DNA from 3 places in the Ureibacillus sp. FSL K6-0165 genome. Region 2 is predicted to be linked to each of the others. Evidence: riboswitches for the same ligand, from Rfam matches in the RefSeq annotation. Region 2 holds a riboswitch; each other region holds the start of a gene.

The links. Region 2 has a riboswitch for lysine ahead of NST00_RS08790 (aspartate kinase). Riboswitches for the same ligand answer to the same signal wherever they lie in the genome.
Positions count from the first base shown of each region.
Region 1: linked by a shared signal. The riboswitch ahead of NST00_RS11315 (transporter substrate-binding domain-containing protein) and the one ahead of NST00_RS08790 (aspartate kinase) in region 2 are both predicted to bind lysine.
Region 3: linked by a shared signal. The riboswitch ahead of dapA (4-hydroxy-tetrahydrodipicolinate synthase) and the one ahead of NST00_RS08790 (aspartate kinase) in region 2 are both predicted to bind lysine.

Region 1 covers NZ_JBBOQS010000001.1:2,263,197-2,270,390, reverse strand. Annotated here, with positions in the region: gene NST00_RS11325 (2-oxoglutarate dehydrogenase E1 component) at 1-895, shown strand, start outside; gene odhB (2-oxoglutarate dehydrogenase complex dihydrolipoyllysine-residue succinyltransferase) at 954-2,201, shown strand; lysine riboswitch at 2,336-2,513, shown strand; gene NST00_RS11315 (transporter substrate-binding domain-containing protein) at 2,617-3,480, shown strand; gene NST00_RS11310 (amino acid ABC transporter permease) at 3,612-4,358, shown strand; gene NST00_RS11305 (amino acid ABC transporter ATP-binding protein) at 4,363-5,100, shown strand; gene NST00_RS11300 (alpha/beta fold hydrolase) at 5,260-6,018, opposite strand; gene NST00_RS11295 (DUF6501 family protein) at 6,524-6,721, shown strand; gene NST00_RS11290 (toxic anion resistance protein) at 6,759-7,194, opposite strand, start outside.
Region 2 covers NZ_JBBOQS010000001.1:1,757,698-1,764,891, forward strand. Annotated here, with positions in the region: gene NST00_RS08770 (electron transfer flavoprotein subunit beta/FixA family protein) at 1-198, shown strand, start outside; gene NST00_RS08775 (electron transfer flavoprotein subunit alpha/FixB family protein) at 272-1,249, shown strand; gene trxA (thioredoxin) at 1,443-1,757, shown strand; gene uvrC (excinuclease ABC subunit UvrC) at 1,905-3,692, shown strand; lysine riboswitch at 3,730-3,914, shown strand; gene NST00_RS08790 (aspartate kinase) at 4,036-5,262, shown strand; gene NST00_RS08795 (YslB family protein) at 5,283-5,699, opposite strand; gene NST00_RS08800 (succinate dehydrogenase cytochrome b558 subunit) at 5,985-6,596, shown strand; gene sdhA (succinate dehydrogenase flavoprotein subunit) at 6,647-7,194, shown strand, end outside.
Region 3 covers NZ_JBBOQS010000001.1:1,166,802-1,173,995, reverse strand. Annotated here, with positions in the region: gene NST00_RS05775 (LLM class flavin-dependent oxidoreductase) at 220-1,284, opposite strand; gene NST00_RS05770 (restriction endonuclease) at 1,460-2,125, shown strand; gene NST00_RS05765 (DHH family phosphoesterase) at 2,202-3,380, opposite strand; lysine riboswitch at 3,632-3,810, shown strand; gene dapA (4-hydroxy-tetrahydrodipicolinate synthase) at 3,918-4,805, shown strand; gene NST00_RS05755 (arsenic transporter) at 5,002-6,297, shown strand; gene NST00_RS05750 (alpha/beta-type small acid-soluble spore protein) at 6,392-6,592, opposite strand; gene NST00_RS05745 (DUF1284 domain-containing protein) at 6,797-7,194, shown strand, end outside.

The DNA of each region.
Region 1 (7,194 bases), 510 kb from region 2:
GCCATTACACAATATTTCAGGAGCTAAAGCTTCCTTTAGTGTATTCAATTCTCCATTAACAGAAGCGGCAATCGTAGGTTATGAATATGGTTATAACCTGGAAAATGAGAAAGCATTAACAATTTGGGAAGCACAATTCGGGGACTTCGCAAATATGGCTCAAGTAATGTTTGATAACTTCATTACAGCTGCTCGTTCTAAATGGGGTCTTAAATCTGGATTAGTTCTTTTATTACCAAATGGTATGGAAGGACAGGGTCCAGAACACTCTGCAGCACGCATTGAACGTTACTTGCAATTATGTGCTGAAAATAACTGGATTGTTGCAAACTGTTCAAATGCCGGAAACTACTTCCACTTATTACGTCGACAAGCGAAAATGCTTGGAACTGAAGGAGTGCGTCCATTAGTAGTTGCAACACCAAAATCATTATTGCGTCATCCATTAGCTGCAGCTACATTAGAGCAATTATCTGAAGGAAAATTCGAGGAAGTCATTGAACAACCAGGACTCGGACAAAATCCTAAAAAAGTGGAACGCATTATTTTAGCTTCTGGTAAAGTGACAATTGACTTAGCAGAAGCAATTAAAGACGGTGAAGGATTCGAAAAACTTCACATCCTTCGCATTGAACAATTATATCCATTCCCGATGGAAAAACTTTCTGAAATCATTGCGAGATACCCTAACGCGAAAGAAATTGTTTGGGTACAAGAGGAACCTAGAAACCAAGGTCCTTGGAAATTTGCCTTAGAATACTTATTTGAATTAGCTGAAGGCAAAAAAGTACGTTATGTTGGACGTCCAGAAATGTCTTCTACTTCAGAAGGTGACATGGACTCACATAAAGTTGCTCAAGCTAAAGTAATTAACGACGCTTTAGCAGATTTGTAATCTTGCATAATTTACGTTAAGATTTAACAGTGTTGAGAATTAAAGGAGGATATAAAAAGTGGCTGAAATTAAAGTCCCTGAATTAGCAGAATCGATTACGGAAGGTACAATTGCACAATGGGTGAAAAAAGTTGGAGATCGCGTTGAGAAAGGCGAATTCATTGTTGAATTAGAAACAGATAAAGTAAATGCAGAAATTATTTCTGAAGAAGCAGGAGTATTAACTCAAATTTTAGCTGAAGAAGGCGATACAGTATTAGTTGGCCAAACAATTGCGATCGTTGAGCCTGTTGAAGGTGGAGCTGAACCTACTCCAGCACCTCAAGCAGAACCTGCAAAAGAAGCGGTTAAAGAGGAACAACCACAAGCTCCTCAAGCACAACCAGCACAAGCTGCACCGGTTGTTGAGGAAACATCTAATGAGCGCGTAGTAGCTTCACCAGCTGCACGTAAACTTGCTCGTGAAAAAGGCATTGATTTAGCAGCAATTTCACCAGTAGACCCACAAGGCCGAGTTCGTGTACAAGATGTTGCTGCTCATGCTGCTAAACCAGCACAACCAGTGCAAGCAGCACAACCTGTAGCACCTGCTGTAACTGTAGATGAATCTCGCGTTACAGTTGAAAGAATGAGCCGTCGACGTCAAACAATTGCAAAACGTCTTCTTGAAGTTAAACAAAATACGGCAATGTTAACAACATTCAACGAAATTGACATGACAAATGTAATGGAATTACGTAAACGTAAGCAAGAGCAATTTGTGAATGAGAATGGTATTAAACTTGGATTCATGTCATTCTTCACAAAAGCAGTAGTTGCTGCATTGAAAAAATACCCTTATGTAAATGCACAAATTGTTGGCGATGAAATTCATAAATTTAACATTTATGATATCGGTATTGCGGTATCTACAGAAGAAGGTTTAGTAGTTCCAGTTGTACGTGATGCAGATCGCAAAAACTTCGCTGAAATTGAAAGAGAAATTGCAGAACTTGCTCAAAAAGCACGTGAAAAGAAATTAGCAATTTCTGATTTACAAGGCGGAACATTTACAATTACAAATGGCGGTATCTTTGGTTCATTAGCTTCAACACCGATTATCAATGGTACGCAAGCAGGTATCCTTGGTATGCACTCAATTGTAAACCGTCCAGTAGCTGTAAACGGCCAAGTTGAAATTCGTCCAATGATGTATGTGGCACTTTCATACGATCATCGAATCATTGATGGTAAAGATTCAGTTGGATTCTTAAAAACAGTTAAAGAATTAATCGAAAATCCTGAAGATTTACTTCTAAATTCATAAGAAAATGTATAATATACTCCCCAACTATTTTTGGGGAGTATATTTGGTACTATTAAACTTTTCCTATTTGTTATTGACAAGTAAACACCATTTAGGTTATGCTTCTCTTAACAATTGAATATTCTAGCCTCACTTGGTAGGGTAGAGGCGCGGTATTTATTAGTTTCTCATGGAGCTTGAGCGAGTGAAGAAGTGGGAAAGAAGGAAATATCGCCGAAGTGTAGTTATTTGCTCAGATAACTATGCTGGGGTTACAGTGAATAACTGTAACACTGTCTTACATGTTTATATGTAAGGTGTGCTATTCCAAAGTGGAACTAGAGGTATTAGTCTAACAAATTGATGCGACCTTAAGTTCTTCTTAGGTCGCTTTTTATTTGTGAAGCTAAGCTAAACAGAGACAGGGGGAATTAAGATGAAAAAGAAATTATTGCTACTTTTCATAACCATGATGACGGTTCTCGTTCTTGCAGCATGTGGTTCAGGAAACAAAGAATCAACAGGTGGAGAATCACAAAAAGATTCAGAATCTTCATCCGAGTCAAAAAGTGTATTAAGAGTAGGTATGGAAGCTGCTTATGCACCATTTAACTGGTCTCAAAAAGATGACTCAAATGGAGCAGTTCCTATTGCAGATTCTAAAGAGTTTGCAAACGGTTACGATGTTCAAATCGCAAAACGTATTGCTGAAGGATTAGGGATGGAGCTTCAAATTGTAAAAACTGACTGGGATGGTTTAATTCCATCATTACAATCTGGTGCAATTGATGCAGTTATTGCGGGTATGTCACCTACTCCTGAACGCATGGAAGTAATCGATTTTACAGACAACTATTATACGAGTGATTTCGTAATTGTTGTGAAAAAAGATGGTCCATATGCAAATGCAAAATCGATTCATGATTTTGAAGGGGCTAAAGTAACAGCACAACAAGGTACTACTCACTACAAAGTAATCGATCAAATGACTGGCGTTAATAAACAAGTACCAGCTACAGATTTTGGCCAAATGCGAATCCAATTATCTTCTGGTGCAATTGATGCTTATATTTCAGAACGTCCAGAAGGGATGTCTGCTGAGGCAGCAATTGAAGGATTTACTTACATTGTTCCAGAAGACGGATTTGAGGCTGATGAATCTGATACAGCAATCGCTGTTGGCTTGAAAAAAGGTTCGGACTTAAAAGATAAAATTAACGAAATTTTAGCTGGTATTACGGAAGATGAACGTCATCAAATCATGGAAGAAGCTATTAAAAATCAACCATCACAACAATAGTGTGGTGAAAGGTTGTCTTGAGATTCTCTATAAGACAACCTTTTTCCATTTTCCTTCCCTGTAAAGTTATTTACTGTGCTTAACTTTAATTCTTCTAAGTGCGAACAAAAAAACAATAAGGGGATTTCTTTATGTCTTTCTTAGAAACAGTTTGGAATATTTTTCAGAATAACTGGGATTTGTTTTTGCGAGGAGCATGGATTGCATTAATTCTTGCGATATTAGGTACGATTTTTGGTGCGATTATCGGATTTTTCATCGGGGTTATGCACACGATTCCATTGCAAAAAAAATCCTTTAAAACATATGCATTAAAAACTATTAATTTTATACTAACTTGCTATGTTGAACTATTCCGTGGCACTCCAATGATGGTACAAGCGATGGTTGTGTTCTACGGACTCTATGCCATTGATATTCAATTAAATCGCTTTGTTGCTGGTTTAATTGTTATCAGCTTAAATACAGGTGCTTATATGGCAGAGTATGTGCGAGGTGGAATTGTTTCAATCGATAAAGGACAATACGAGGCCAGTGAAGCGATTGGTATGAATCATTTTCAAACAATGTTCTATATTATCCTTCCTCAAGTAGCTCGAAATATTTTACCAGCGACTGGTAACCAGCTCGTTATGAATATAAAGGACTCTTCTGTACTAAGTGTCATTAGTGTAGTTGAATTATTCTTTACAACGAACTCTGTTGCGGGTAGTACATATCGTTATGCAGAAGCATTCTTAATTGCCTGCGTATTGTACTTCATTATGACATTCACTGTAACTCGTATTCTTCTTTGGTTTGAGAAGAAAATGGATGGACCTGATTCGTACCGAGTGGAGCTTGTGACAGGAAACAAGCCGATAAAGGATGGTGAGTAATGCTATGACAGTGGTCATTGATATCAAACATTTAAATAAAACATTCGGCAATCATGAAGTATTGAAAGATGTCAATTTCCAAGTAAGAAAAGGGGAAGTTGTAACGTTAATTGGAGCTTCAGGATCAGGAAAATCCACATTATTGCGTTGCATTAACTTGCTGGAAACTCCTACAGGCGGTGAGATTATTTTTAATGGAGAAAATATTTTAACGGAAGGTTACAATAAAGAAAAATATCGTACGCACTTAGGTATGGTATTCCAGCAGTTTAACTTATTTAATAACTTGGATGTATTAGGGAATTGTATAGTCGGACAAGTAAAAGTATTGAAACGTTCAAAAGAGGAAGCCATAAACAATGCGATGAAATATTTAACGATTGTTGGAATGGATCGCTATAAGAATGCGCGACCTCGACAACTTTCAGGTGGACAAAAACAGAGGGTTGCAATTGCAAGAGCTTTAGCAATGGATCCAGACGTGATGCTATTTGATGAACCGACTTCTGCCCTTGACCCAGAAATGGTAGGGGAAGTACTAAAGGTTATGCGAGACCTTGCGAAGGCCGGAAATACGATGTTAATTGTTACCCATGAAATGGAATTTGCAAAAGAAGTTTCAGATCGAGTCGTATTTATGGATAAAGGGGTCATTGTTGAAGAAGGGCCTCCTGAACAAGTACTAGTCAACCCAATACACGAAAGAACAAAAGAGTTCTTAAGACGAACATTAAATAAATAAGATGGAACGGGGCTGTCCAGAAAGTCAATCACTTTCTGAACAGCCTTATTTCTTAATAGTTATATTCTCTTGAAAACTTTTCTCCTGCGGTGGTCACATCAAACGCGCCTCCTCGTCGCAAAGGGGGTGTCTCAAAATGACTTGTTAGACGCCCCCTTTTTAACTTACTTTATTTTGAAATTGTTTGATATGTTGAGCAATGGCTAAATTGAATAGTTCTGGTCGCTCGATATTCGACAAATGTCCTGTATTTTCAAAAATAATTAAATTGGAAGACTTAATCATGTAATGCATCAGATAGGCATTTTGAATAGGTACAACTTTATCTTCTAGTGAACCAATAATCAGTGTTGGCACATTAATGGTCAACAAATCATAAAAATAGTTTCTTCCAAAAGCTGATTGAACTGATTTTAAATACGTATCTTCTCGAATGTGAAAAGCATTCTTTGCTAATTCATAAACCTTTTGTTCTTCAGGATTGTATAAACATTTTTTGATGAGCCGTTCATTCAGTTGTTCGAGTGACGATTTTTTTAAAAATCGTTTTGTTTTTTCAAGAGTAATATTCCCAAGCAAAGTAGGAATATAGTAAGTTGTATTACATAAAATGAGTGATTTTACACGCTTTTTAAAACGCTTACATATTTCTAGTGCAACGATTCCACCGAGTGATAAACCAACAAAATGTGCTTTTTCGATATTTAAATAATCTAATACTTCAATTATGTCTTTTGCAAAAAATTCGACATTGATATTTTCCTTTTCTGGAGAGTCACCATGTCCTCTTAATTCGATGATAATTAATCGATATTGTGTAGTCAGTTCCAATTGGGGAGCCCAAGCTTGTATGCGGTTTCCTAATCCATGAATAAAGACTATTTCTTCACCTGTCCCAACATCTAAGTAGTTTAACATCACGATCACCTATTTCATCAGCGTATGTTGAGAAATCACAGGGATGGTTCACTTGATAGTCTTTGCAAATAACAACAAATTTATCAACCAGAATGGAAAATAACGTTTTCATTATTATATGTAAATTGCACAGAAATGTACCGTGACAACTGTACTTATGTTTGGAAAAGTTTCAATAAGGCTTACTGGTGATGGTTGGCGAATATTTTTTAAAAGGAAAGGGAAGAAAAGTTGCTAGTGCTCAAGAAATGGATTTATCTAAAATTCTACTACAACAGATTTAAACCATATTTTTATTAATAAAGAATCATAAATAAGCATACGATAAATTAAGTAAATCGAAATTACCTAATGGACGACAAAATCCATCAGTATTTGTTAAAATGAAATGTGTTAACTGGACAAGAAGTTCATGAGAGATGGTTTTGAAAACTTTCATGTATGTACTTGGCAATTAGATGATATAATTGTAAACGATAGTTTAATGAAGAGAGAGGGTATGATAATGCTACACTTAAAATGGAAGGACGCACCTACTATTCGTACAGTAAAATGTGTGAATACAAATGCGAAAAAATATTTAGTATCTAACGTGTTAACTGTTGGGAAAGAATATGAAGTGAAAAATGAAACAGAAGAATTTATTTTTATAGTTGATAATACTGGAAAAGTAGGCGGGTATTATAAAGAGTACTTCGAATAAATAATAAGCACGAGTGTTTTGTATCACTCGTGCTATTTTACTTGCCATCTATTTCATGGATGGTTTGTTCAATCAATTGTTGTTTTTCGTTCCGGTCGGCTTGAATTTGCAATGTTTCTTCGATTGATTCGATAAGCTGTATTTGCGTTTCTTTCAAATGATCCAGTTCTACATGACTTTCGGTAATGCTCGTCATTTCAGCGCTTTTCATCGCTAACTTCTCTGAAGTATTCATTAAATGATGACTTGTCGCATTTGCACGATGTTGGCGATTGAGGTTGACGAGCATGGAAATTTGAGATTGCCATAAAGGGATTGTTGATAATATAGATGACTGAATTTTTTCAATGAGCATTTCATTGGTTGATTGAATCATGCGAATTTGGGGAGCTGTTTGAATAGCTATTTCCCGCGATATTTGTAAATCATACATTCTTCGATCTAGCCATTCCGCCGCATTTTTCATATCGAGT
Region 2 (7,194 bases):
AAAGCGAAGAAAAAACCGCTTGAAGAGTTAGAATTAGATGATTTAGACATCGATGAAGATGATGTTGAAACAAAAATTGAAACAGTGGAAGTATTTTTACCACCACAAAAATCTGCTGGTCGCATCTTAGAAGGAGAACTAAAAGACCAAGTGAAAGAATTAGTAAATTTACTTCATACGGAAGCAAAAGTGATTTAAATTTTCTGAACAATTAGAATGGATTGAAGAGTATTAGATTTCATTAGATTCGTACGGTAATGGAGGGAAAACAATGGCAAAAAAAATATTGGTATTAGGAGAAGTACGTGACGGTGCTTTACGTAATGTTTCATTTGAAGCAATCGCTGCAGCAAAGCAAATCTCAGATGGTGGAGAAGTTGTAGGCGCGTTATTTGGCGATCAAGTAGCAGATCTTGCAAAGGAATTAATTGCATATGGAGCTGACCGAGCGCTCGTTGTGGAACATCCACATTTAAAAACATATACTTCAGATGGCTTCAGCCAAGCTTTATTAGCTCTTGTGGAACAAGAAAAACCTGAAGGAATCGTTATTGGGCATACGTCTTTAGGGAAAGATTTATCACCTAAAGTGGCATCTCGCCTGCAATCTGGATTGATTTCAGATGTAACAGAGATTGAAGGAACAGGCGATGATGCACTATTTGTACGTCCAATTTACTCAGGTAAAGCTTTTGAAAAAGTAAAAATTAAAGAAGGACTCGTGTTCGTGACAGTTCGTCCTAACAATATTGCGCCACTTGAACGAGATGAAAGCCGCACAGGAGACGTTCAATCTGTATCTGTAGATATTAAAAACTTGCGTACGATTGTAAAAGAAGTTGTTCGCAATGCAACAACAGGTGTTGATTTATCTGAAGCGAAAGTAATCGTGTCTGGCGGTCGCGGTGTAAAATCAGCAGAAGGATTTGAACCATTAAGAGAGCTTGCCAACTTACTGGGCGGTGCAGTAGGTGCTTCCCGTGGTGCTTGTGATGCGGGTTATTGCGATTATGCAATGCAAATTGGTCAAACAGGTAAAGTGGTAACACCAGATTTATACATCGCGTGTGGTATTTCTGGTGCAATTCAGCACTTAGCAGGTATGTCTAACTCAAAAGTAATTGTTGCAATTAACAAAGACCCTGAAGCAAACATTTTCAAAGTTGCTGATTATGGAATTGTCGGCGACTTATTTGAAGTCGTTCCGTTATTAATTGAAGAAATTAAAGCATTAAAAGTAAATTCTTAAAATCTAAAACTGGTAATCTCCTCACCACATCTCAAATCTCAGAGATGTGGTTATTTATTGTGAAAAAGTAAATCATTAAAGGAATTTGTTTGTTAGATGAACGGATTTCAATTTCTTAAAACACTTTACTACCCTTTGAATTTTTAACGTGCTATACTACTAAAAGATGTTACATTAAGGAGGCATTTTATAAATGGCAATTGTACATGCTACTGATCAAAACTTTTCACAAGAAATCTCTTCTGGTTTAGTATTAGTAGATTTCTGGGCAGCTTGGTGTGGACCTTGTAAAATGATTGCACCTGTATTAGAAGAACTCGATGCCGAAATGGGTTCAGAAGTGAAAATTGTAAAAGTTGATGTTGATAACAATCCAGCAACAGCTGCTGAATATCAAATTATGTCGATTCCATCTTTGCTTTTATTTAAAGATGGCCAATTAATTGCAAAAACTGTTGGCTTCCAACCAAAAGAAGCATTAGTTGAATTCATCAACAACAATAAATAATATTCAACCGAGCACAAAGAATTTGTTTGTGCTCGATTTTTTATTTTGGATATGATTATTGATTTAAAAGAAAACTTATCGATTTTTGCTTTAAGATATTCGTATAATAGAGTTAAAGTAGGTTGATTAAATGTAAGGTGATACTCCATGAATGAAACAATTCAAAATAAATTGGCGCTGTTACCAGATTTGCCTGGATGCTACTTAATGAAAGACCGACAAGGAACGGTTATTTACGTCGGAAAGGCAAAAGTCTTAAAAAATAGAGTTCGATCCTATTTTACTGGTTCCCATGATGGTAAAACTCAACTGCTAGTTAGTGAAATAGAAGATTTTGAATATATTGTTACTTCAAGTGATTTAGAGGCTTTAATTTTGGAGCTCAATTTAATCAAACAATATGATCCAAAATATAACGTAATGTTAAAGGATGACAAGAGTTATCCTTATATTAAAATTACCAATGAAATTTATCCAAGAATTATTACGACAAGAAAAGTGAAAAAAGACAAAGCTAAATATTTTGGACCTTATCCGAATGTATCTGCCGCGAATGAAACAAAGAAGCTCCTCAACCGCATCTATCCATTAAGAAAATGCAACCGACTGCCAGATCGAGTTTGTTTGTATTATCATTTGGGGCAATGTTTAGCTCCATGTGTTAAAGATATAGATCCGAAAATTTTTGAAGAAATGACAAATGAAATCATAAAATTCTTAAATGGCGGCCATGAACAAGTAAAAAAAGAATTAGAGAAAAAAATGATGGAGGCTGCGGAAAAGCTTGAATTTGAAAGAGCAAAGGAATATCGAGATCAAATTCAATATATCGAAACGGTTATGGAAAAGCAAAAAATCGTTTCAGGAGACCAAACGAACCGGGACGTATTTGGATATGCAGTTGAAAAAGGGTGGATGTGTGTTCAAGTCTTTTTCGTTCGACAAGGAAAATTAATTGAAAGAGATGTTTCTGTATTTCCTATTTACCGTGATCCGGAAGAGGAATTTTTAACTTTTGTAGGGCGTTTCTATGATACAGAACATTTAAAGCCAAAAGAAATATTGATTCCAGAAACAATTGATAAAAGCATTTTAGAAAAATTATTAAATATAAGAGTATTGGTGCCAAAACGTGGCACAAAAAAAGAACTGGTGGATTTAGCAAAGAAAAATGCAATGCTTGCAATCGAAGAAAAATTCCAATTAATTGAACGCCAGGAAGAGAGGACAATTGGCGCTTGTCAACAATTAGGTGAGGCTCTAAATATTGAAACGCCTTATAGAATTGAAGCCTTTGATAACAGCCACATGCATGGAGCAGATCCTGTTAGCGCAATGGTCGTATTTATTAATGGAAAGCCGGCAAAAAAAGAATATCGCAAATATAAATTAAAAAATACGGCGAAACATGACGACTATGGAGCGATGCAAGAGGTGATTCGCAGGCGCTATACCCGTGTATTAAAAGAACAATTGCCACTTCCTGATCTAATTATTGTTGACGGTGGTAAAGGGCAAATTGAAGTTGCACGAGAAGTGTTGGAAGATGAGCTTGGATTATCAATTCCCATTGCAGGACTTGCAAAAGATGAGAAGCATCGAACATCTGAACTATTATACGGGGAACCACCTATGTCGATTCCACTGAAAAAAACAAGTGATGCTTTTTACTTGCTTCAGCGAATACAAGATGAAGTCCATCGCTTCGCTATTACATTTTTGCGGCAACAACATCAAACGAACGCTTTACGCTCTGTCCTTGATGAAATTGAAGGAATCGGTCCAAAACGGAAGAAACAATTACTGAGTCATTTTGGTTCAGTGAAAAAAATCAAACAAGCTTCTGTGGAAGAATTAATGGAAGCGAAAATGCCAAAAGTGGTTGCAGAAACAATCTATCAGTATTTCCATAATGACACATTGTCAAAGGAATAACTGTATGATAATGTAATTTTAAAAGTAAATAAGTTTAGATATAGATAGAGGTGCGAGATTCATGAGTACCTAACTGGAGGAGAGGAACAAGTCTGAAGAAGGTTAGGGAAAGGGGAGATTGCCGAAGCGGTAAATTTGCTTGTTCCAGTTTACTGGCTGGTTTTGCATTGAAGAAATGCAAGATTGTCAGAATCTAAATGGTTCTGGAGAGCTATCTCATAAAGTGTTTTCTGAAAATTGAGGCAGCTTTTCACCATCCTTTGTGAAGAGTTGCTTTTTTCTTTAATTATATAAGATTCGGAAACTTCATTTCATGGCTTGTGAAAATAAGGGGAGTGTAGCGATGATTAATATTGTAGTGAAGTTGGATGAATGGAATCTAGCATCACCTGAAAACATTGGAGAAATAGCAAAAAGACTCATCGAAGAGAAGAAGTTTGGACGCAATGTAGTAGCAGTCGTTCCATCCTCTCCACCTGTAAATGAGGGTTTGGAAAAAATTATTTACTCTTTATCGGATGCACCATCCGAAAGAGAGTTAGACGCAATCCATTCTACCAATAATCAAATTGCTAGCAGTTTGCTTTCCATCGCCATTCAAAAAAGAGGATTTAGAGCTGTTTCCCTTACAGGCTGGCAACTTGGAATGAAAACAACACGAAAATTAGCAGGAAATGCTCGCATACATCAAGTCGATGGTAATGTCATTATTGAACGGTTTAAAAAAGGCGAAATAATCATAGTCGCGGGCGGACAAGGTGTTGATGATGAGGGCAACATCACCCTTCTCGGAGCTGGAGGGACTGATGCAACAGCGGTAGCGATTGCAAAAAGCATTGATGCAGAACGTGTGGAAATCTATACGGATCTTGATGGGGTATATACAGGGGATCCTAATGTAGTTCAACAGGCTCGTAAATTGAAAGATATTACATATGATGAGATGTTAGAATTATCTTATTTAGGTTCGAAAATTGTTCATCCGAGAGCGGTCGAATTAGCAAAAAAATTTGATATACCAATTGTTGTTCGTTCGAGTACGAAAAATCTTCGAGGTACATTGATTAAGGGAGAGATTGAAATGGAGAGAAATTTAATTGTTCGTGGTGTCGCCTATGAATCAGATATTATCCGCTTTACTGTTGGATATGAATTACTAGAAAAATCTTCCCTTGCCAACTTGTTTAATACCCTAGCAAAGCATCATGTCAACGTAGATATTATTGTACAATCTGTGATGAGTGAAGTAAAACCGACAATATCGTTTTCAATTGTAAAAGAGGATTTAACAAATGCGGTAAAAGTGCTTGAAGAACATAAAGAGGAGTTAGGTTTTCAATTTGCTGATTTTGAAGTTGGTTTAGCGAAAGTGTCAATCGTGGGTTCGGGCATGGTTTCCAATCCAGGGGTAGCAGGCCGCATGTTCGCACGCTTATGTCAAGAAAATATCCCTGTTAAAATGGTTTCTACATCTGAAATTAAAGTATCTGTCGTTGTGCCACAAGATGATATGATTCGTGCAGCAAATGCACTGCATGATGAATTTAATCTTGCTGAGGAATGGGTATAAAAAGGGGCGAATAAAGCCCCTTAGCGTTCAATTTTTTCTTTTAAATCCATCTTTACTGTAAAAATTACTTCTAGTTGTTTTTCTTTTTTCTCTTCATAGCATTCCGTCAAAACACCTTTAAAGTTTTGGATTTGTTCGGCAATGAAGCCAGCTTCTAAGCGAAAATTTCTTTCATTAATCTTTAGCAACTCCGGTTCATTCGTCAAACTAAACACAAATCCGTCTTTCATTTCTTTTTCAAGGGTAAGATCACCCCATCCGGCATCTTTAAAAAAGGAAATGATTAAAGGAATATCGGTGCATGGAAATTTGCGAGCTAAATCTTTTCCTGCCCAATATAGAATATCTTTTTCATGCTTTCCTAAAATGGATGGCACTAAATAATCTCTTAGCAGTTCGTATCCAAATAAAGGAAACGAATCTTTCGACAATGACATATAATAAGAACCTCTTTCTAGAATTTTTCTTTTTTAACAACAGAGAATTTGAAAAAAGTTAAAATAGAGAAAAATAACATAATAGAGAAAAAATAGAAGGTTTTGTAGCGAATATTAGACAAATTTCGGAAAATAAATATGCACAACTAACCTTGACGGTAATAGTTCGTGGGGGTACAATGAACTTGTCATAATATTGTACCATTATGAATAAAACAGTCAATGCATAAAGCGTTTACAATTTGTGACGACTTATTGACTACTTATTTTAAGGGGGTATCAGTCTTGGCAAAAAATGAGTTTTACTGGCGCCGACTACATTCTTTACTTGGTGTTATTCCTGTAGGGCTATTTTTAGTGTTCCACTTGTCTCTAAACTTTACTGCAACAGGGGGAGAAGAGACATATAACAGTGCAACAGGAGTAATGGATTATATTCCAGGTCCACTATTATTACTTATTGAGTGGATTGTTATCTACATTCCTATTCTGTTCCACGGTTTATATGGAATTTATATTGCCTTTACAGCAACACCAAACAATAAGCGCTTCAGTACATTCCGTAACTGGATGTTCTTATTGCAACGACTTACTGGTGTGTTCCTAGTAATCTTCATTGCTTGGCACATGTTCCAAACTCGCATCCAAAAAGCATTTGGTGCGGAAGTAAGTTTTGAAATGATGGAAAAAATCGTTGCAAATCCATGGATGTTAGGATTCTACATTGTGGGTATCCTTTCCGCTACATTGCATTTATCTAACGGTTTATGGTCATTCTTTGTAAGCTGGGGTATCACACAATCAACACATTCTCAAAAAGTAGTTACGTGGATTACAATGGCATTTTTCGTCATCTTAAGCATTATCGGTGTATCTGCAATTCTAGCATTCGTATGATACAAGCATAGATAGAACGTCCAATTAGAAAAGAGGAGTGAGAAATAATCATGGCCAAAAAGAAATTAATCGTTGTTGGTGGCGGCTTAGCTGGTCTAATGGCAACGATGAAAGCAGCCGAAATGGGTACTGAAGTAGAACTATTCTCATTAGTTCCTGTTAAACGTTCACACTCAGTTTGTGCACAAGGTGGAATTAATGGTGCAGTAAATACAAAAGGTGAAGGGGATTCTCCATGGATCCACTTTGACGATACAATTTATGGTGGAGACTTCTTAGCGAACCAACCACCAGTAAAAGCAATGTGTGAAGCAGCACCTGGTATCATTCACATGTTCGACCGTATGGGAGTTATGTTCAACCGAACTCCAGAAGGTCTACTTGACTTCCGTCGTTTCGGTGGTACATTGCATCACCGTACTGCATTTGCAGGTGCGACAACAGGTCAACAATTATTATATGCGCTTGACGAACAAGTTCGTCGTTACGAAGTAGAAGGTTTAGTAACAAAATACGAACACTGGGAATTCCTTGGAATCGTTCTTGATGACGAAGGAGTTTGCCGTGGAATCGTAGCACAAGATTTAAGCACATCAGA
Region 3 (7,194 bases), 590 kb from region 2:
GATTAAATTTCGATTTAGGGAAAACCGATATTAGCCAAAATCAATCACTTAATAGTCAAACTAAAATGGATAATAGTCAAATGTGCGAACTTAATTGCCAATCGTTTCAATTTCGATTCGAGAAAGACCGATATTAGCCAAAATCGATCACTTAATAGTCAAGCTAAAAAAGATATTAGTAAAAGTTTGCAAAATAATAGCCAATATGGATAGTTATTATTAGACTATGATTTGCCCATTACCTTCCGCTTCCCATTTCGCTACTTCTTCACGTACAATTGGTGCAACTTCTTTCCCTAACAATTCGATGCATCTCATCACATCTTCATGAGCCATTGAACCAACTGGGCAGTGGAGCATAAAGCGAGTAACTCCAACATTTTTACGCAAGAAAATAATTTTATCTGCTACCGTTTTTACATCGCCACAGTACAATGCTCCTTCTAAACTTCTAGCATAATCAAATGTCGCTTGCGTATATGGTCCCCATCCTCGTTCTCTACCTAAAACATTCATTGCGTATTGGGTTGGAGGGAAGAACTTTTCAACCGCCTCTTCTGTCGTTTCCGCAACAAATCCATGGGAGTGAGATGCTACTTTTAGTTTGGAAATATCATGTCCTGCTTCTTTTGCTGCACGATAATATAACTTCACTAAAGGAGCAAATTGTAATGGACTGCCGCCGATAATCGCTAAACATAAAGGTAAGCCTAACGCACCTGCTCGAGCTACCGATTGAGGCGTTCCACCACTAGCAATCCAAATCGGAACTTCATTTTCTGGTCTTGGGTATACTCCTCGACCATTAATACTTGGACGATGTTTACCGTTCCAATGAATGATTTCTTGTTTCTGTATTTGTAGTAATAAATCTAACTTTTCCTCGAATAATTCATCATAATCCTGTAAGTCATAACCAAATAACGGAAAAGATTCTATGAAAGAACCCCGGCCTGCCATAATTTCTGCACGCCCGTTCGAAATTGCATCCAATGTAGCAAATTGCTGATACACTCTCACTGGATCATCTGAAGATAATACAGTTACTGCGCTCGTTAATTTAATATTTTTTGTTTTCGTTGCGGCCGCAGCAAGCAATACAGCAGGTGATGAACAAGCATAATCTTTTCGATGATGCTCACCTACTCCATAAACATCTAATCCCACTTCATCAGCTAGTTGAATTTCTTCTACAACTTCTCGAAGTCGCTCCGCATGACTTATCACTTTTCCCGTTCTTACATCTGGCGTCGTTTCTACAAATGTCGTTAACCCTATTTCCATCCTCATTCCCTCCACATACAAAACATATTATCTCGAAATTGAAATATTTTTCTTTGTAATCATACACAAATATTAGGATGATTATCAAATATTCTGTTTTTAATTCTCATCCTTTTTTAGAATATATTCAGCTCCAAAAGTTAAAAATAATATAAAAAACAAGGAATGAATGTAGATGAAAGAAAGAAAATTTGAAAGCAAAGTAATTGAATTTTTAATGATTTTGATGTTCAGTTTTGGTATTGTTATCACATTATTCAGTTTGATTTCTATTGAACTAAATGTATATGATATTAAATTGTATTTCATGATTTTCATTACTTTGGTGATATTCTACAAGCCTTTTAGAACTTCAAGTTTTCGTTTTATTTTTTATTTAATTAATCGTACATTGCATTTAATAAAAACCGTTCACACTGACAACGATCTTTTACAGAAAGAACTTATACAATTGAATAATTTGCCAGAAACGGAGTACATCCATCTATTAAAAAAACTTTTTGAAAAACATCGTTACGTAGCACTTATTACAAAGGACATTGAAACTTTCAATGTGGATCTTATTTTATGGAAAGGTACGAGAAAATATATAGTACAGATTATAAAAGGGGCAAATGCAGTTGACATCCGAAAGGTTCAACAAGTTGCTGTCAATATAAAAACATACAGTGCAGATGGCGCAATGATTATTACAAATCAATCTTTTACACCATCTGCCAAAAAGTTTTCTTCCTTAAACCATATACTTTTAATTGATCACGATGAATTAATAAATATGATGCAGGATGAAAATAAAAAGTTCGTTTTCCAAACCGCATTATATTTATCACAACATAAATAATAATAAGAATTCGCTAGCTAAATTGAAAGGAGCTAGCGAATTTTGCATTCATAAAAAATATTTCAATCATCTACTTCTAATGTTCTTTTTTTACTCGATTCATTAAATACTCAACAAACACTTCATCACGTACTAGATAGGCTTCATACATCCTTTTTAAATATTTTTCTGCTTCTTCAAAACTTGCAAAAGTTGTTTCTATTAATTGTTCTGATTTTTCAATCATCCAAACGCCATCTTTTTGTAATATAAAATAATTGTTATCATCGGCATCAGCATACATCGTACCAAAAGAAGATTCCTTTACATTATACCGATTATATTTCGCATCTTGAGGCATTGGATCAAGCTGAAAAGTATTTTGTACAAATATTTGATATGTTTCCTCTGTTAAGTTACAACCCGCTGCCTTTTGATGTCCTCCTCCGCCATACACTGCTGCGATTTCCGAAACATCCACATGGTCATGAATAGTGCGGAAAGAAATTTTTTTACTTCCCATATTCAATATAGCGATATAGTCAAGATGAGGATGTTCTTTACTTAATTCGTTTCCTAATTCTGAATGATAAGATTCCGCATACACAACTCCAGCAAAATACTCATCATTTTTTATTTGCACTACCTCTCTTTTTTTGCGACGAATATATCGTTCTATCCGATCTTCTTCCATATTCAACAGCTTTTTTTCAAATTCATCAAAATCGAAGTGTTCAGAAGAAGTTAGTCTGTCAATCATCGTTTCTTCAAATTCATCGATGGACACTAAGAAAAACAATGAATTTAAGAAATGGGCTTTATGATTATCGTTTTTTTCCCACTCCCAAGTATCATATTGTCTTACGAGCTTCACAAATTCATCAATTGCCTCTGTTGGCTTTAATAACTCGTTTGCAACTAAAAACTGATAAAATAATGAAGTTGCACTTTCTAGCTTCCCTTCCTCATTTTCGACTAATACCGTTCCCCAATCATATTCATTAAAATGCAACGCTGTTTTATGATGATCAATAAGTTGAATATTTTTATATTGTTTAAAATGTGCATTTAATCTTTTTTCATTTTCTTCACTAGGTGATAAATCTGTAATAAATAAAAAAGTATCAGGCAAATCATTTTCTAAAAAGTATTCAATTTCCCGTTCAAGTGAAGCAATTGAATTATATCGGACTTTTACATCTTGTCCAAAGGCAAGTTTCGCTAAAATGCCACATCCAACTCCATCTAAATCATTGTGGGACAGCAATTTATACATTCTATTTCACCTCAGAAAGTAGTATGGATGCTTTTTATAAAAATAACAGCATTATTATTGCAAAGAAGTTAGAATTCCTTTTAAATTTTCAATTTAACAAAATTTTCGATTGAAAATTCAAAATTTTTCTGCATATTGTATAAAATTCAATCATAAATGATATTTAAATACTTAATTGTTATTGCTTTTCCAAATAAAAGGAGCTACAATTATATACAATTATCCATCGACTTATTTCAATATTGCTTTGAAGTAAGGATAGAGGCGCAAAAACCAAGAGTACACAGTTTGAGGATAATGAGGTCCAATGATAATTGTGGAAAGGGGGATTTGCCGAAGTCTCTAGAAACTCATTTTTCTAGGGGCTGGTTCTGCATTGAATAAGTGTAGGACTGTCATATAGGAAACTATATGGAGGGCTATCTTACGCAAAAAATCTTCCTTTTTGCAACAACGAGGCTCTTCGTTGTTGCTTTTTGCGTTTATAAAGAAATTGCCCTTCTCCATTAAAAAACATTGAAAAGGATGTGGAGAAGAATGAATTTCGGAAGAGTATTAACAGCAATGGTAACGCCATTTGACAAAAATGGTGACGTAGATTTTGAGGCTACGGAAATTCTAATTCAACATTTAATTGCAAACGGTACAGACGGATTAGTGGTATGTGGTACAACTGGAGAATCTCCTACTTTAACAGATGAAGAAAAAGTAGAACTGTTTAAATTTACTGTGAAGACTGTAAATGGTAGAGTTCCTGTAATTGCAGGTACGGGCTCTTATAATACGAGAGCTTCCATTGAGCTTACTAAAAAAGCAGAAGATGCCGAGGTGGATGGCATCATGCTTGTAACTCCATACTACAATAAGCCAAACCAAGAAGGAATGTATGAACACTTTAAAGCAATTGCACAAAATACAAAACTGCCAATTATACTCTATAACATTCCTGGCCGTAGTGTCGTCAATTTATCCGTTGATACGGTAGTTCGTCTTGCGAAAATACCGAATATTGTTGCAATTAAAGAGGCAAGTGGAAATTTAGATGCAATGGCACAAATTATCGAAAACACGCCAAATCATTTCTCACTATATAGCGGGGATGATAGCTTAACATTACCAACATTAGCAATTGGTGGTACAGGAGTAATTTCCGTTGCTTCTCATATTATCGGCAATGAAATGCAATCTATGATTAAAAATTTCTTCATTGGAAATATTCAAGAAGCTGCAAAAGAACATCGAAACCTGTTACCAATTATGAAAGCGATGTTCATTGCACCAAATCCTGCTCCTGTTAAGGCAGCATTAAATATGAAAGGCATAACAGTTGGTGGTGTTCGTCTTCCACTAGTGCCATTAAACGAAGAGCAACAAAAAATGCTAGATTATTTATTAAGAAATACACAATTACAATTGATTTCATAAATATTCTCCTGCCATGAAAATGGCAGGTTTTTATTTTGATAAATAATACTTGGTGGAAAAGTAAATAAAATATTCGATAGGAAAATGAATAGTGATATAATAGCATTTGTGAATTTTAGGCATTTAACTAAATTCATAAGTGCTTATTTTTTTATCTTCAATATGTCACAATTCAACTTTGTTGGAGGATATGATTTTGCTCAATTTACTATTAGCCATTTTAATATTTATCATCACGCTCATACTCGTAATTCGCCAACCAAAAAATATCAATATCGGTTGGTCAGCCTGCTGTGGCGCAATAGTTGCATTGATTGTTGGAGTAGTGGATATTAATGACGTCTTTGAAGTTGTAAACATTACTTGGAATGCGACATTATTATTTATTGCGATTATAATCATTTCCTTAATATTGGATCAAATTGGTTTATTTGAATGGTCTGCACTGCACATGGCTCGCATAGCAAAAGGGAACGGTATTAGAATGTTCATTTACGTTACAGTTCTTGGAGCTTTTGTTTCAGCCTTCTTTTCAAATGATGGTGCAGCATTAATTTTGACCCCTATTGTTCTTGCAATGGTTCGAAATTTAAATTTTAATGAGAAAATGATTTTCCCTTTTATTATGGCTAGTGGTTTTATAGCTGACACTACTTCCCTCCCTTTTTTAATAAGTAACTTAGTAAACGTAATCGCAGCAGATTTTTTTGGAATCAGCTTTATGGAATACTCTTTACGAATGATTATTCCTAATTTCTTTTCATTAATAGCAACCATTATCGTTCTATTTTTATACTTCCAGAAATCTATTCCATCAAAGTATGATGTAATGATGCTAAAAAACCCACAGGAAGTCATACGGGATGAAAAGATGTTTAAATTAGCGTGGCCGGTAATGGCAATTTTATTAACCGGTTATTTTTCAGCTGAATGGATTCATGTACCCGTTAGTATTATTGGTTGGATTATGGCGATATTCTTATTGGCGATGGCTCGAAAAAGTTCAGCAGTCAATACAAAAGCCGTAATAAAAGGAGCGCCATGGAATATTGTATTTTTCTCCATCGGTATGTATTTAGTCGTTTATGGATTAGGAAATGCAGGTTTCACGAAAGGACTAGCCTATGTTATTGAATGGACAGTGCAAGGAGGATTATTCACTACTACGATTGGAATGGGGTATATTGCAGCCTTCTTATCTTCAGTTATGAATAATTTACCTACAATTATGATTGACTCATTAGCAATAGCGGAAACTTCCACGTCAGGTGTAATTCGCGATTCTTTAATTTATGCCAATGTAATCGGCTCAGATTTAGGTCCCAAAATTACACCAATTGGTTCACTTGCTACGCTTGTGTGGCTACATGTACTCTCAAACAAGGGGATTAAAATTTCTTGGGGAGCTTATTTTAAAATGGGGATTATCCTGACACTTCCAATACTATTCTTCACATTAGTTGGTTTATATTTGACGTTATTATTATTTTGATTCTTTATTTTTATATGAGTAAAATTTAATTATAATGGTTACAATAATAACACACCTAAGAACATTTGAACTTAGGTGTGTTTATTATTGCCAATTATTCTGAGTTTCCTTTCAATTGTTGTTGAGCCATTTGCACAAGACGTTTCGTAATTTCTCCACCAACTGAACCATTAGCTCGGGAAGAAGTATCTGGTGAAAGGTTTACGCCAAACTCTTGTGCAATCTCATATTTCATTTGATTCAATGCAGCTTCTGCCCCTGGGAATACTAGTTTGTTAGAACTACGATTTGTCATGTTGTTCACCTCCTTGTGCCATTAGAATGCTCAAGCTATAGCTTTTAATACTTTAGAAATGTAGGGAACATTGAGATTCACTGGAAAAAACAGATTATTTAAGTTGTAACATTATTACAATAGTGTCATATATTCTAATTTTTTCCTCCTAATCAGTATGTTAATATGTTAGTTAGTTAACGTTAACTTTAGGAGGAGCATTTCATGTATAAAATACGAGGGCATCATTTATTTTGCCTTGTTGGCTTTAGAGGTATGGGATATTCTAAAGAATTTGCGGAAAATATGAAGCGCATTCACCAAGAACTTAGGAAAAACCCCAAGACTTTAATTCACATCATCGAGGGCATCGATCAAATTTGTGAAAAATACCCAAACTGCGGAAAATATCATTGTCAAGATGAAAACATCTACATAAGAGATAAACAAATTTTGGAAAAGTTAGGGATACAGATTGGTCAAACTCTCACTTGGGAAGAAATTGAGTCTCGCATACAAAAATTCGCAACTCCTGAAGATATAGATATTCTTTGTGAAAGTTGTACATGGCGTTCCTATGGTGTATGTAAAGCAGGCATCCAAAGAATCTTAAATGGCGAAGG